Regions from separate parts of the Nocardioides sp. NPDC006303 genome, predicted to be linked through region 2. Evidence: predicted binding sites of a transcription regulator. Region 2 holds the regulator's gene; the other holds the start of a gene.
The links. The regulator HrcA, encoded in region 2, represses chaperone genes, less so after heat shock. The targets are predictions, from matches to a motif close to TTGGCACTCGNNNNNNNCGAGTGCCAA.

Region 1: a site for HrcA is predicted at 2,281-2,307, ahead of groL (chaperonin GroEL). Genes of this name have one in related genera too.

Annotation. Positions count from the first base shown of each region.
Region 1 covers NZ_JBEXRR010000002.1:219,783-223,188, forward strand. Annotated here, with positions in the region: gene ABZY89_RS02660 (alpha/beta fold hydrolase) at 1-190, opposite strand, end outside; gene groL (chaperonin GroEL) at 482-2,116, opposite strand; gene ABZY89_RS02670 (GNAT family N-acetyltransferase) at 2,329-2,859, opposite strand; gene ABZY89_RS02675 (M1 family metallopeptidase) at 2,887-3,406, opposite strand, start outside.
Region 2 covers NZ_JBEXRR010000015.1:80,226-83,631, forward strand. Annotated here, with positions in the region: gene ABZY89_RS13825 (DUF3097 domain-containing protein) at 1-346, opposite strand, end outside; gene ABZY89_RS13830 (hypothetical protein) at 366-638, opposite strand; gene hrcA (heat-inducible transcriptional repressor HrcA) at 850-1,899, shown strand; gene dnaJ (molecular chaperone DnaJ) at 1,937-3,130, shown strand; gene ABZY89_RS13845 (16S rRNA (uracil(1498)-N(3))-methyltransferase) at 3,146-3,406, shown strand, end outside.

The sequences.
Region 1 (3,406 bases), on a different contig from region 2:
AGACCACCCCAGGAAACGGCCCGGCGCCCCGCGGCCGGAAGAGCACCCCGGTGATCGTGAGCCGGCCGCTCGGGTAGCTGACCTCGAAGCGCCGGTACGCATCCGTGCTCCCCGACTCCCGCAGCACCTTCACCTCGCCGCCCGGGAAGTCCTCCCGCATCAGCTGCGGCAGCGAGACCTTGTCGGTCACCGGCGGCAGCGTCTCCGACGGACTCGGGGAGGGTGTGGTTGATGTCGCCGAAGGCGACGGTGTCGCTGCACGAGACGACGGCGCAGCGGAAGGCTCACCGCCGCATCCGGCGAGAAGCACGGCCGAGATCGCCAGCGCCGACGCAGCCTTCAGGCCCATGCCGTCGAGAGTAGCCCTCGCACCCACGGCACCAGGGAAAACGACAGGTGCCCCCGCCAACCGGCGGGGGCACCTGCGTCGTGCTCTAGCGGAACAGCCTCAACTGTGCTGATCGCTTCTTCGGCTTGCGCCTCAGAAGCCCATGCCGCCCATGTCACCCATGCCACCGGTCGGGTCGCCACCAGCGGCGGCCTTCTCCGGCTTGTCGGCCACGACGGCCTCGGTGGTGAGGAACAGCGCGGCGATCGACGCGGCGTTCTGCAGCGCCGAGCGGGTCACCTTGGCCGGGTCGATGATGCCCGCGGCCAGCAGGTCGACGTACTCACCCGTGGCGGCGTTGAGGCCGTGGCCCTGCGGGAGGCCGGCGACCTTCTCCGCCACGACGCCGCCCTCGAGGCCGGCGTTGATGGCGATCTGCTTCAGCGGCGCCGAGATGGCGGCCTTGACGATCGAGGCACCGGTGGCCTCGTCGCCGTCGAGCTCGAGCTTCTCGAAGGCAGCGGCGGCGGCCTGGATCAGCGCGACACCACCGCCGGCGAGGATGCCCTCCTCGACAGCAGCCTTGGCGTTGCGGACAGCGTCCTCGATGCGGTGCTTGCGCTCCTTGAGCTCGACCTCGGTGGCCGCGCCGACCTTGATGACGGCCACGCCGCCGGCCAGCTTGGCGAGGCGCTCCTGGAGCTTCTCGCGGTCGTAGTCGGAGTCCGACTTCTCGATCTCGGCGCGGATCTGGTTGACCCGGCCCTCGATCTGACCCTGGTCGCCCGAACCCTCGACGATGGTGGTCTCGTCCTTGGTGATGACGACCTTGCGGGCCTGGCCGAGCAGCTCGATGCCGGCGGTCTCCAGGGAGAGGCCGACCTCCTCGGAGATGACCTGACCACCGGTGAGGATCGCGATGTCCTGCAGCATGGCCTTGCGGCGGTCACCGAAGCCCGGAGCCTTGACGGCGACGGACTTGAAGGTGCCCTTGATCTTGTTGACGACCAGCGTCGAGAGAGCCTCGCCGTCGACGTCCTCGGCCAGGATGACCAGCGGCTTGCCGGTCTGCATGACCTTCTCCAGAACCGGGATCAGGTCCTTGACGCTGGAGATCTTCGAGTTGACGATCAGGATGTACGGGTCGTCGAGGACGGTCTCCATACGCTCCGGGTCGGTCACGAAGTAGGCCGAGATGTAGCCCTTGTCGAAGCGCATACCCTCGGTCAGCTCGAGGTCGAGCCCGAAGGTGTTCGACTCCTCGACGGTGATGACGCCTTCCTTGCCGACCTTGTCCATCGCCTCGGCGATGATCTCGCCGACGGTGGTGTCAGCAGCGGAGATCGAGGCGGTAGCAGCGATCTGCTCCTTGGTCTCGATGTCCTTGGCCTGCGCGAGCAGCTGCTCGGAGACGGCGTCGACGGCCGCCTCGATGCCGCGCTTCAGGCCGGCCGGGTTGGCACCCGCGGCGACGTTGCGCAGGCCCTCGCGGACGAGCGCCTGGGCGAGAACGGTCGCGGTCGTCGTGCCGTCACCGGCGACGTCGTCGGTCTTCTTCGCGACCTCCTTGACCAGCTCGGCACCGATCTTCTCGTAGGGGTCCTCGAGCTCGATCTCCTTGGCGATGGAAACACCATCGTTGGTGATCGTGGGGGCACCCCACTTCTTCTCGAGCACGACGTTGCGGCCCTTGGGACCGAGGGTGACCTTGACGGCGTCGGCGAGGGTGTTGAGACCCTTCTCCAGACCCCGACGGGCCTCCTCGTTGAAAGCGATGAGCTTCGGCATTGCTCCTGCGATCCTTCACTTGGGAAGTTCGTTGGATCCGGTCCGATGGGTTGCCCGCGACGGACGACGCCACTCCCGGCAGAACCCTTCCCTGCCGCTCGCGACGCCTCAACGTCACCGGTCCGGTTGTTGTCACTCTCATGGTAAGAGTGCCAGCCTCATGTTTAGCACTCGACCCCTGCGAGTGCAAGAAGATCCCAGGAGGGCGATGGTCAGAGAGGCTTCGCGAGCTCGGCGAACTCGAGGTCCTCACGCAACGGGCGGCCGAAGCGCTCGTCGCCGTAGGGGAACGGCTCGAAGCGTCCCGTACGCCCGAACCCGCGCCGCTCGTAGAACGCGATCAGGTCCTCGCGCTGGCGGATCACGGTCATCCGGATCTCCTCCGCGCCCCACTCGCGCGCGATCCGCTCGGCCTCGGCCATGACGGCCTTGCCGACGCCGGCCCCCTGCAGCTGCGGCGAGACGGAGAACATGCCGAAATAGACGTACGCCTCCCGCTTCTGCAGCTGGCAGCAGGCGACGATCTCGCCCGGCCGCTCGGGCTGCTCGGCGACGAGGAGGCGGGAGCCTGCAGCGGTGATCACCTCACGTACGCCCTCGGGGTCGGTGCGCTGGCCGGCGAGCAGGTCGGCCTCGGTGGTCCACCCTGCACGGGAGGCGTCGCCGCGGTAGGCCGACTCGATCAGCCCGACCAGGGCGTCCACGTCGGAGAAGTTGGCGTCACGGAAGGTCAGCTCAGGCACGGGCCCCAAAATACGACAGAGCGACAATCAGGCGGGCAGGTCGGGCAGCGCCGACCGGCGCAGCCAGGCATCGAAGAGCGCGGTGAGGTCGCGGCCGCAGACCTCGGCGGCGACGGCCTCGAAGTCGGCGGTCGTGACCGATCCCCCGCTGTGCCGGGCGACCCAGGTGCGCAGGATCTTGAAGAAGGCCTCGTCGCCGACGGTGCGGCGCAGTGCGTGCAGGGTGAGCGCTCCGCGCTTGTAGACGCGGTCGTCGAACATGTCCGCGGGACCGGGGTCGGCGAGGACCAGGTCCTGCGCCAGCGCGGACAGCCGGCGGTGGTGGTGACGGGCGTGCTCGCCGCACGAGCGGCCCCCGGAGGCGTCCGACCACAGCCACTCGCTGTAGCAGGCGAAACCCTCGTGCAGCCAGATGTCGCGCCACTCGCGCAGGGTCACCGCGTTGCCGAACCACTGGTGGGCGAGCTCGTGGGCCACGAGGCGTACCTCCGACCACTCGCCGGTGAGGTGGTTGCGCCCGAAGGTCGACAGCGACTGCGATTCGAGC
Region 2 (3,406 bases):
TCCGCGACTCGCGCGCGACCCGGGCCTTGACGTTGTCCACGGCCACCGAGCCCGACGCGGTGCGGGTCGGCTTCGCGGGCGCCGTGCGGGTCACCGGGGGAGTGAGGATGACCGGCTTGCCCTCGAGCCAGAAGCCCGGCCCGAGCGGGAACGTACGCCGCTTGCCCTTCCGGTCCTCCAGCGTCAGCGTGTGCAGGTCGCGGTCGATCCGCACGATCTCGCCGACGAAGTCGGTCTCGACCTCCTCGACCACAGCGCCCAGCTCTGCGGGAGTCTCGACGGCACGCCCGTTCTTGGGCTTGCGCCAGTCGCCGGCCAGTACGTCGGAGCCGTAGCGATCGCTCATCCGGAGAACGGTAGTGGAGTCAGCAGCGAGAACCGGTGAGCACGCGCCCGAGCTGCTCGAGAACGTCGTCCGGCGTGGCTGCGGTCTCCGGGAACCGGAAGGTCACGTGGTGGCCGCCGTCGAGGGTGATCCAGGAGACGTCGACGCTCTCGGCGGTGAGGTTGGAGAGGCGTACGCCCACGATGTGACGCGGTCGCAGCCCGAGCCGTGCCGAGAGCGAGCGGCACAGGTCCGCCTGGTGCTCGTCGTTGGCGTGGGCCGTGATGCGGACCAGCAGATCGTCGGCGATCATAGGACTCTCCAGTGGGGCGGAAGCAGTACAGCGAGTGGCTCTAAGGTCAGCCTAACCTAAGGCTATCTCGATGGCGAGAACTGTGCTTTCTCCCCTGGGTCCCGTTCCACAGAGCGGAGCGGCCACCGGAAACTGGTGCCTGTGACGCGAACCGGTAGGATTGGCACTCGCACGGAATGAGTGCCAGGCAGCCAGGACGATAGGAGGGCAGATGCAGAACGAACGCAGGCTCTCCGTCCTCAGGGCGATCGTCGAGGACTATGTGAAGACCGAGGAGCCGGTCGGCTCCAAGGCGCTCGTGGAGCGTCACGGTCTCGGCGTCTCCCCGGCGACGGTACGCAACGACATGGCCGCGCTGGAGGAGGAGGGATACATCACCGCCCCCCACACCAGCGCCGGCCGAGTGCCCACCGACAAGGGCTACCGGCTCTTCGTCGACCGGCTGACCACGGTCAAGCCGATGACCGCGGCCGAGAAGCGGGCGATCGCCGGCTTCCTCGAGGGCGCGGTCGACCTCGACGACGTGGTCACCCGCTCGACCCGGCTGCTCTCGCAGCTGACCCGCCAGGTCGCGGTGGTGCAATACCCGACCCTGAGCCGCTCGACCGTCCGTCACGTCGAGCTGGTCTCGCTGGCCCCGACCAGGCTCCTCCTCGTGCTCATCCTCAGCACCGGCCGCGTCGAGCAGCGGCTGCTCGAGGTGACCGAGGAGGTCTCCGAGGAGACCCTGGCCACGCTGCGAGCGCAGATCAACACCGCGGTCGCTGGCGCCGTCATCGCCGAGGCCGGCGAGGCGCTGCGCACGATCGCCCAGCCGGCCGACGCGCCCGCCGACGCCCCGCAGACGGATACATTGAAGGATGGGCTCGCCTCCGCCGTGGCCGAGGCCCTGATCGAGGCGATGAACGACCACCGCTCCGACGAGCGCATCTCCATCGGCGGCACCAGCAACCTGGCCCGCTTCGGCGACAGCTTCGACACTGCCGTACGCCCGCTCCTGGAGGCCCTCGAGGAGCACGTCGTCCTGCTCAAGCTGATGGGCGAGGCGACTGCGGGCGGACTGGTCACGGTGCGGATCGGCGCCGAGGGCCCCTACCAGGAGCTCTCCCAGACCAGCGTGGTCGCGACCGGCTACGGACCTGGCGACGAGGCGCTGGCCACGCTCGGCGTGGTCGGCCCCACCCGGATGGACTACCCCGGATCCATGGCGGCGGTGCGCGCGGTGGCGCGTTACCTCTCCCGGATCCTCGACGAGGCTTGAGCAGCAGACTCGATTCAAGGAAGATCAGCGAACTTCGATGGCAGGAAGACCGACGTTGGACCCCTATGAGCTCCTCGGTGTCGACAAGGACGCCGACGACGCAACGATCAAGAAGGCGTACCGGAAGCTGGCGCGCCAGTACCACCCTGACGTCAACCCTGACGCCGAGTCGCAGGAGAAGTTCAAGGAGATCTCCCACGCCTACGAGGTGCTGAGCGACCCGCAGAAGCGGGCTGCGTACGACCGCGGTGGCGACCCGTTCGCGGGCGGCTTCGGCGCGCAGGGCGCGGGCTTCTCGTTCACCGACATCATGGACGCCTTCTTCGGTGGCGCCGGTGCCGGCACCGGAGGCGCTGGGCGTGGCCCCCGTCCGCGGGTACGCCGCGGGCAGGACGCCCTCATCCGTCTCGACATCGACCTGGCCGAGGCCGCCTTCGGCGTCACCCGCGACCTCAAGGTCGACACTGCGGTCGTCTGTGACACCTGTGGTGGCGAGGGCGCCGCGGAAGGCTCCCACCCGGTCCCGTGCGAGACCTGCCACGGCCAGGGTGAGGTCGCGGTCGTGCAGCGCTCCTTCCTGGGCGAGATCCGCACGCTGCGCCCGTGCTCGGCCTGCAACGGCTTCGGCACCGTCATCCCCGACCCGTGCCGCGACTGCAGCGGCGAGGGCCGGGTGCGCTCTCACCGCACCCTGACCGTCAAGATCCCGCCGGGCGTCGACGACGGCACCCGGGTGCAGCTCGCCGAGCAGGGCGAGATCGGCCCCGGCGGCGGCCCCGCCGGCGACCTCTACGTCGAGATCCACGTCGCCAAGCACGCCACCTTCACCCGCAGAGGCAACGACCTGCACTGCACCGCGAAGGTGCCGATGACCGCGGCCGCGCTCGGCACCACGCTCAACCTGCCGACGCTCGAGGCCGACCTCGTCGGTGAGGGCGCCGACCAGATCGACCCCGAGGACGCCTCGATCCAGATCGACCTCAAGCCCGGCACCCAGTCCGGCACCGACCACGTCCTGCGTGGCCGCGGTGTGCCCGGTCTGCGGGGCGGTCGCGGCGACCTGATCGTGACCATCAACGTGGAGACCCCCACCAAGCTCGACCTCGAGCAGGAGGCGCTGCTGCGCCAGCTCGCCGAGATGCGCGGTGAGGAGTCCGTCCAGGGCCAGCTCAAGGCGGCCCACAAGGGCGGCGTCTTCTCCTGGTTCAAGGACACCCTCAACGGGCACTGAGCAAGCGGAGCTGACATGACCCTTCCCGTTCACCTCGTCGAGTCGCTCGTCGGCACCCGTGTCGGCGACGACATCGAGGTGAGCGGTGACGAGGGCCGCCACGCGGTCGTCGTACGCCGCCTCCGGGTCGGCGAGGAGGTCGTGCTCACCGACGGCGCCGGCGAGGGCGTCACCGGCACGATCACGCAGACCACCAAGAAGTCGATGACCGTACGCGTCGACGACATCATCCTCGGCGACGCTCCGCCCGAGCCCGCGCTGACGGTCGTCCAGGCG